2 regions of the Azospirillum thermophilum genome follow, and region 1 is predicted to be linked to the other one. Evidence: riboswitches for the same ligand, from Rfam matches in the RefSeq annotation. Region 1 holds a riboswitch; the other holds the start of a gene.
The links. A riboswitch is a leader RNA that binds a small molecule or an ion and turns the genes downstream of it on or off. The one in region 1 is predicted to bind cobalamin.
Positions count from the first base shown of each region.

Region 2: linked by a shared signal. The riboswitch ahead of DEW08_RS00425 (CbtB domain-containing protein) and the one ahead of DEW08_RS01055 (TonB-dependent receptor plug domain-containing protein) in region 1 are both predicted to bind cobalamin.

Region 1 covers NZ_CP029352.1:248,308-252,479, forward strand. Annotated here, with positions in the region: gene DEW08_RS31850 (GntR family transcriptional regulator) at 147-680, shown strand; gene DEW08_RS31855 (aminotransferase-like domain-containing protein) at 692-1,516, shown strand; cobalamin riboswitch at 1,598-1,825, shown strand; gene DEW08_RS01055 (TonB-dependent receptor plug domain-containing protein) at 2,185-4,032, shown strand; gene DEW08_RS01060 (DUF7676 family protein) at 4,057-4,172, shown strand, end outside.
Region 2 covers NZ_CP029352.1:89,231-93,402, reverse strand. Annotated here, with positions in the region: gene cobW (cobalamin biosynthesis protein CobW) at 83-1,120, opposite strand; gene DEW08_RS00430 (CbtA family protein) at 1,125-1,895, opposite strand; gene DEW08_RS00425 (CbtB domain-containing protein) at 1,906-2,088, opposite strand; cobalamin riboswitch at 2,122-2,372, opposite strand; gene DEW08_RS00420 (ABC transporter ATP-binding protein) at 2,745-3,500, shown strand; gene DEW08_RS00415 (ABC transporter ATP-binding protein) at 3,493-4,172, shown strand, end outside.

The DNA of each region.
Region 1 (4,172 bases):
TTCTCCCTGTCCGGCCCCCGGTGTCCGGGTCATTTGTTTGCCAATCACATGGTCCGTGATACGAAGGGACGGTTCAAGGGACGGTCGGCCGCTTTGTTCGGCGGACTGTCCCAGGGAAATCGCTGGGACGATTGCCGGAATCCGCCATGACGCGCGTCACCGACCTGACCGACCGCATCACCGACCTGATCGAGCGCGGCCTGCTGAAGGCGGGGGAGCGGCTGCATTCCGTGCGCAGCGGGGCGAAGGAGCACGGCGTCTCCAAGAACACGATGGCGGAGGCTTACGACCGGCTGGTGGCGCTCGGCTACCTGGAGGCCCGGCAGGGCTCCGGCTACTATGTCGCCCGGGCCGTCCGCAGCCGGGTGGAGCATGGGGCGCCGCATGTCGCCGAGGCGCTCGACCACCTCTCCCTTCTGCGCGAACAGTTGGAGCGCCAGTATGCCGTGCGCGTCGGCGACGGCCGCCCGCCGCCGGACTGGATGGAGAAGCTGGAAGTCGGCGTCCGCTGCCGGCTCGCCCGGCCGGCCGGCGGAACCGAGCTCGATCACGGCTACGGCAGCCCGTGGGGCTATGCGCCGCTGCGCGAGCGCATCGTGGTGACGCTGGCCGAGCGCGCCGTCGCCGCCCGGCCCGACCAGATCCTGCTGACCCAGGGGCGAACCACGCGCTGGACCTGATCGCGCGGCAGATGCTGCAGCCGGGCGACACCGCGCTGGTCGACACGCCCGGCTACTACCCGCTGTTCGGCAAGCTGAAGCTGGCGAAGGTCGCCATCGCCGGGGTGCGGCGGCGGGCCGACGGACCGGACCTGGAGGAGTTCGCCGCCAAGGCGGCGGCGCTGCGGCCGAAGCTCTTCTTCACCCAGCCGCTCGCCCACAACCCGACCGGCGGCTCGCTGTCCATCGCGGTCGCCCACCGGCTGCTGCAGATCGCCGCCCGGCATGGCGTCACCATCGTGGAGGACGATCCCTTCGCCGACGTGCTGCCGGCCTCCTCCCCCCGGCTGGCCGCGCTCGACCAGCTTGAGCGGGTGATCTATGTCGGCACCTTCTCCAAGACGCTCTCGGCCAGCCTGCGGGTCGGATACATCGCCGCCGCGCCGGCGCTGGCGAAGAGCCTGTGCGACCTGAAGATGCTGACGGTGGTGAGCACCTCGGACTATGTGGAGCGGCTGGTCTACACGCTGATCGCCGGCGGGCAGTATCTGCGCCACCTGCGCCGGCTGCGGAGCCGGATCGAGGCGGCGCGGGAAGCGGCGCTGGCGGCCCTGGACCGGGCCGGGGTCGCGGTTCCCGTCACGCCGGCCGGCGGCTACTATGTCTGGGGGGAACTGCCGGCCGGCATCGACGAGGCGGCGCTGGTCCGCACCGCCGCCGACCGCGGCCTGTTCCTGGCGCCGGGCTCCGTCTTCGCCCCGGAACGGAGCAGCGGCCCGCCGGCCCTGCGCATCAACATCGCCTATGCGACCGATCCGCGGTTCCTGGAGTTCATCGCCGGCTACACGGGCCGGTGATCCGGGGCCGCCTCCCCGCCGGGATCCGCAGCGTCTTCCGAGCGCATCGCACGATTGACAGACGGGCGGCCGGCCTCTATCAAAACACGCATTGTCAGCGGTTCTCCCGGGCGCAAGCCGGGAGATTAAAAGGGAACGACGGAAGCGACAGGCGTCCCAGCCTGATGCAAGCCGTGGCTGTCCCCGCAACTGTGAGCGGCGAGTCGGCGCCAACGAGCCACTGACCGGAGATCCATGGATCCCGGCCGGGAAGGCGGTGCCGGATGACGACCCGCGAGCCAGGAGACCTGCCTCTGACAGCGTCACTCTGCCTTCGATCGGGGTGTGTCGAAGGTGCGGAAACCCGTCGTGGTGACGCGTCCATTGGCGTTGCCGCGACCAGGTTTCGGGACGGTTCATCCCCCTGAGGCATGTCGCAGGCGAATGGTTCTCAAGGCGCGGGGCCCCGCGTCGTGGCGTCCATTCGGCAACGCCCGTTCAACGCAACGGTCCCGGTCTTCCGGGGCCGGCATGGATGTGCGGCCCGGACGGGCGGCTGTTCGGCCGCACCGCTTGCCCGAACGCGCCTCCATGCCTGCAGCAGGACGTGGCAGGACATGCAGACAAGCTGTTCAAAAAGGCGTTTTCTCGTTCGACTCACCTTGGCGGTTCTCGGGGGCACGGCTGGAATGGCCCCTCCATCGGCCGCCTCCGCATCGGCCGCCTCCGCATCGGCCGATGAGCTTCGGCTCGTGCCGCTGGAGGTGACGGCCCCGGCCGAAGTGACGGTGCCCCAGGAGCAGGCGACCACGAGTTCCAGCGTGATCGGCGCCGAGGAGATCGAGCGGCAGCAGATCCGCCGGCTCGACGATGCGCTGAGGCTGGTTCCCGGCGTCAGCCTGTCGGGCCGGCAGGCGCCGGGCGGCGCGCAGACCGTGCGGTTGCGCGGGCTGGGGCCGCGCAACACCCGCTTCTTCATCGACGGCGTCGAGATGAGCGACACCAGCCAGTCGCAGTCGCAATATCCGGCCGGCGAGATGGACACGGCCGACATCGAGCGCATCGAGGTCCTGCGCGGTCCGCAGCCCGGCCGCTTCGGACCGGATGCCGGCGGCGGCGTGGTCAACATCACCACCCGGCGGCCGACCGGTCCGCTGAGCGGGCGGGTCGGGGCCGAATACGGCAGCTACGACACCAAGCGGGGCAACGCCTCGCTGTCGGGGGCGCAGGACCGGGTCGACTACCGGCTATCCCTGTCCGGAACCCATTCCGGCGGCTACTCGGACTTCAGCCGCCACCGCGGCGGACAGGAGAAGGACCCGTTCCGGCAGTGGGCCGCCGCCGGCCGGCTCGGCATCCAGGCGACAGAGACGCTGCGCCTCGACGCGACGGCGCGCTACCAGCGCAAAACCCTGACCTACGATCCGGCCACCCGCGACAACGACTGGTCGCGCGACGAGACCGAACGGTTCCTGCGCCTGGGCGGCTCGCTCGACAGCCTGGGCGGCAGGCTGGTCCACGGCTTCGGGGTCGCCAACACCACCAACACCCGGCAATACTGGGGCGAGGGCACCAGGGGCGACACCTACGACGGCCACAAGACGCGCCTCGATTACGTTGCCAATGCCAAGCTGTCCGACCGGCTGTCGCTGGGCTACGGCGCCGACGCCACCCGGGAGAGCATGGAGCAGCACACGCCGGGCTTCGCGCCGCGCGCGCCGGACATTCGGGCGCACAACTGGCGCAGCGGCGCCTTCGCCACCGTCGGCGTGACGCCGGTGGCGCCGCTCGACCTGTCGGCGACGATCCGCGGCGACCGCCACACCGATTACGGGGGCAAGGGAACCTGGCGGCTCGGCGCCGCCTACCGGATCGGGGAAACCGGGACGACCCTGCGTTCCAGCTACGGCACGGCGTGGCAGCCGCCTTCGCTCTACGAGCGGTTCGATCCCTGTTACGGCAGGAACGATCTGCGGCCGGAGCGCAGCCGCGGCTGGGATGCCGGCGTCGAGCAATCGCTGCTGGGCGGGCGGCTGACCACCGGCGCGACCTATTTCCAGGCCAGCACCCGCGACCAGATCAACTGGCTGTCCGGCCCGGCGACCAGCCCGGCCTGTTCGGGCGGCGGCTATGTCAACGTGGACCGCACGAAGGCGCAGGGCATGGAACTGGAACTGGCCGCCCGCCCGAGCGCGACGACCGATCTCCGCGTCGCCTATTCCTGGCAGAGCGTGGTCAACGCCAACACCGGCCAGCGTCTGCGCAACCTGCCGCTTCACCAGGGCAGCGCGTCGGTCGGCTGGCGCTTCCTGCCCGAGGCCTACGCCAACCTCGGCCTGCGCTATCGCGACATGGTCGAGAATTACGGCACCGGCAGCGCCTTCCTCACCGCCGACCTCCGGCTGTCCTACGACCTGACCGACGCGGTGACGCTGCAGGGCCGCGTCGAGAACCTGTTCAACCGCCGCTACGAGGAAGTCTACGGCCACGCCACGCCGGGCCGCTCGGCCTACGCCGGCCTGTCCGCGCGCTTCTGACGCCGCCATCTCCGGGAGAATCCCATGAATACCGCATCCTCCATCGCCTCGCACGTCGTCGAGGAACCCGGCATGGGCCGGGTCGAGATCTTTCCGCTGTCGACAGATCAGGACCTGCTGTTCGCCCTGCTGAAGGATGC
Region 2 (4,172 bases), 160 kb from region 1:
GAGGGGCTGCGGGGACCATCATCGGTCCCCGCAGCCGTCCTCACCCGGCGCTCGGCGGATGCCCTCCGCCTGACGCCGCTTTCTACACCCCGCCGACCGCGCGGGTCACGGCCTCGCGGTCGAGGCCGGTCTCGCCGATCACCACGAGGCGGCTGCGGCGCGGCTCGTCCGGCTTCCACAGGCGGTCGTAATGGGTCTGGATGCGGGTGCCGACACCCTGGACCAGCAGCCGCATCGGCTTGCCGGGCACGTCGATGAAGCCCTTCAGCCGCAGCACGCCGTGGACCCCGGCGACCTCCTCCAGCAGGCGGGTCAGCGCCGCCGGGTCGGGCTGGGCCGGCAGCTCGACCACGAAGCTGGTGAAGTCGTCGTGGTCGTGCCCCTCCTCGTCGTCATGGTGGCTCGGGCGGTTGGCGAGGTCGTCCTCCACCGCGCCGCCGACCCCCAGCAGGACGAGCGGATCGACCGAGCCGTTGGCCGCGCGCAGCAGCTTGGCGTCCCGGTTCAGCGCGCCGCGGATCAGGTCCTCGACGCGGGCGAGGTCGGCGGCGGCCACGAGGTCGGTCTTGTTGACCACGATCAGGTCGGCGCAGAGGAGCTGGTCCTCGAACACCTCTTCGATCGGCGTCTCGTGGTCGACCGTGCCGGACTCCGCCTTCTGCGCCGCCAGCGCCGCCGGATCGGGGGCGAAGCGCCCCTCCGCCGCGGCGGCGGCGTCGACCACCGCCACCACCCCGTCCACCGTCACCCGCGACTTGATCGCCGGCCAGTGGAAGGCCTGGACCAGCGGCTTCGGCAGGGCGAGGCCGCTCGTCTCGATGATGATGTGCTCGGGCGGCTGCGGGCGGGCCAGCAGCTTCTCGATCGCCGGGACGAAATCATCGGCGACGGTGCAGCACAGGCAGCCGTTCGCCAGCTCGATCACGTCGTCCTCGGTGCAGGTCGGGTTGCCGCAGGCCCGCAGGATCTCGCCGTCGATGCCGACGTCGCCGAACTCGTTGATGATCAGCGCGAGGCGCCGCCCGCCGGCCCGCTCCAGCAGGCTGCGGATCAGCGTCGTCTTGCCGGCGCCGAGGAAGCCGGTGACGATGGTGGCGGGTGTCTTCGACAGCATCGCCATGGCCTCACGCCTCCTCGTCCGGGCGGCCGAGCACCCGCTGCATCATGGCCCCGCAGGCGCTGCCCAGCAGGGCCCAGAACAGGGCGGCGGTGCCCAGCGACAGCACGGCGAAGCGCGCCGCCATCTCCGGCGGGACGGCGCCGGCCGCACTCTCGGGATGGGGGGCGCCGACCAGATGCGGCAGGGCGGCGACGACCACGCCGGCGGCCACCACCAGCCGGTTGCGGGCGAAGGCGACGGCGAACAGGCCGGCAGTGGCGCAGAAGGCAGCGGCGAGCCACCAGATCTGGCGCGCCTCCAGCTCCGCCCCGCCCATGCCCGGCAGCTCGGGCGGCAGGCCGGTGGCGGGAGCGAGCGCGAAGGCGATGAAGCCGCCGAGGCCCCAGACCAGCCCGCGGCGGGCATCCACCGGGGCCCGGACCAGCAGCATGGCGCCGGCGACCAGCAGGGCATAGCCGATGCCGACCAGCAGGTTGGTCGCCACCGTCAGCCACAGGCGCTGGAACGCCTCCTCCGCCGTCTCGGGCACGGCCTCGCCCAGCTCGCGCACGGGGGCCGGATGGGCGGCATGTCCCGCGCCGTCATGGCCGGCATGCGCCGGGGCGGCCGGGGTCAACTGGGTCGGGGCCACGGGGGGGGAGGTGGTCACCACCTCGTAGCGTTCGGCTTCGAGGATCAGCGGGACGGTCGTCACGCGCTGAACGACGGACGCGGCCGTGCCGGAGAGCACGCCCGCGACCAGGGCGGCTACGAAGAGCCGCCGGAACAGCGTCATGGAGAGACGCTCAGTGGCAGGGGAAGGCGAAGGAGTGACGGCCGTCGTGGGCGGCGTCGTGGATCGCCTGCGGCTGCGCGAAGCCGACGCCGAACAGGATGAAGGCGCCCAGCAGGAAGGCGCCGAAGGCTGCGGCGACGGTCTGGACGGAAGAGGCGGCGCCGGAACGGATGGCGGAATTCAGCATGGTCATGGTCCCTTCCCGCCACACCCGGCGGGAGCTGGTGGTTGCACGGTGGCGATGGCAGGTTTCCTGGCTCGCGGGTCGTCGCTCCTCCCTCGCTGCCTTCCCGGCCCGGTTCCGGGCCAGTGGCTGCCGATCGGCCCGTCGGGCCGCCGGCGTCGCGAAGGGAGAGCTCGCCGCACACAGTTGCGGGGGCAGCCGCGGCTTTGGGACCGTCGCCGGACCCGGACCGCATTCCCTTTTACCCCCGCCCCCCATTCGGGCGGCGAGGCACCATCGGTCCGGCACAATTGCAGGACGTGGCCGGTTTGGCAAGCCGGGAATCCGGCCGGCGGGCCGGCGCCGGTCCACGCGGGGCTTGCGCCGACGGTGGCGTATGGTGTCATGTTGGCAAGACAGAGTGTCCGGGAAACCGACACTCAAGACACTTGATGATTTGTATACGAGAGGAGCCGGCCGGGCGGGAGTCGAGGAATCTCGGGCATCCGTTTCCTGCACGCATAGTTTGGCATGCGGCGTGCTTATGAAACGGCACAGCGTCCCGAGGGAGTGCAGCCGCGGCCGGACGGGGAAGCCGGGCCGGCTGGAAGACGCGGCCGGAAAACGTGGCCGGAAAACGCGAAGGCGCAAGAACCGAGAGCGACAGGGAGGAGAAGACCGGACCCATGACCGACGACATCATTCTGGAGGCCCGTGGACTCTCGAAGGAGTTCAAGGGCTTCGTTGCGGTGAAGGAGGTGGATCTCCAGGTCCGCCGCGGCACCATCCATGCGCTGATCGGGCCGAACGGCGCCGGCAAGAGCACGGTGTTCAACCTGCTCACCAAGTTCCTCACCCCGACCAGCGGCCAGATCCTCTACAAGGGCCGCGACATCACGCGCGCCAGGCCGGCGGACATCGCCCGGATGGGGCTGGTGCGGTCCTTCCAGATCTCGGCGGTCTTCCCGCACCTGACGGTGCTGGAGAACGTCCGCGTAGCCCTGCAGCGGCCGCTCGGCACCAGCTTCCATTTCTGGAAGTCCGAATCGAGCCTGCACGCCCTGCACGACCGGGCGGTGGAACTGATCGAGGCGGTGAACCTCACCCCCTGGTCCGGCCATCTGGCGGCCGAGCTGCCCTATGGCCGCAAGCGCGCGCTGGAGATCGCCACCACGCTGGCGCTCGATCCCGAGGTGATGCTGCTGGACGAGCCGCTGGCCGGCATGGGCCACGAGGACATCGAGCGCACCGCCCAGCTCATCAAGCGGGTCGCCGCCGACCGCACCGTGCTGATGGTCGAACACAACCTGTCGGTGGTGGCGCATCTGTCCGACACCATCACCGTGCTGCGCCGCGGCGAAATCCTGGCCGAAGGGCCGTACGAGGTGGTCTCGAAGAACGCCCAGGTGATGGAAGCCTACATGGGGACGGGACATGCCTGACGGCGCGATGACCAAGACCGCCATGCTGGAGGTCAGCGACCTCCACGCCTTCTATGGCGAGAGCCACATCCTGCACGGCGTCAGCCTGGAGGTGCGGCAGGGCGAGGTGGTGACCCTGCTCGGCCGCAACGGCGCCGGCAAGACCACCACCATGCGCGCCATCATGGGCATCGTGTCCAAGCGCAGCGGCTCGATCCGCTTCCAGGGCAAGGAGCTGATCGGCATGGCGCAGCACAGGATCCCGCGGCTCGGCATCGGCTATGTGCCGGAGGAGCGGGGCATCTTCTCCTCGCTGAACGTCGACGAGAACCTGACCCTGCCGCCGGTGGTGAAGGAAGGCGGCATGACGGTGGAGCAGATCTACGAGCTGTTCCCCAACCTGAAGGGCCGCGGCACCACCCAGGGCACCCGCCTGTCGGGCGGCGAGCAGCAGATGCTGGCGATCGCCCGCATCCTGCGCACCGGCGCCAACCTGATCCTGCTGGACGAGCCGACCGAGGGCCTCGCCCCGGTCATCATCGAGCAGATCGGCGTCGCGGTGCGGGCGCTGAAGGCGCGCGGCTTCACCATCGTGCTGGTGGAGCAGAACTTCCGCTTCGCCTCCACCATCGCCGACCGCCATTACGTGATGGAGGAGGGGCATGTCGTCGACATGATCCCCAACGACCAGCT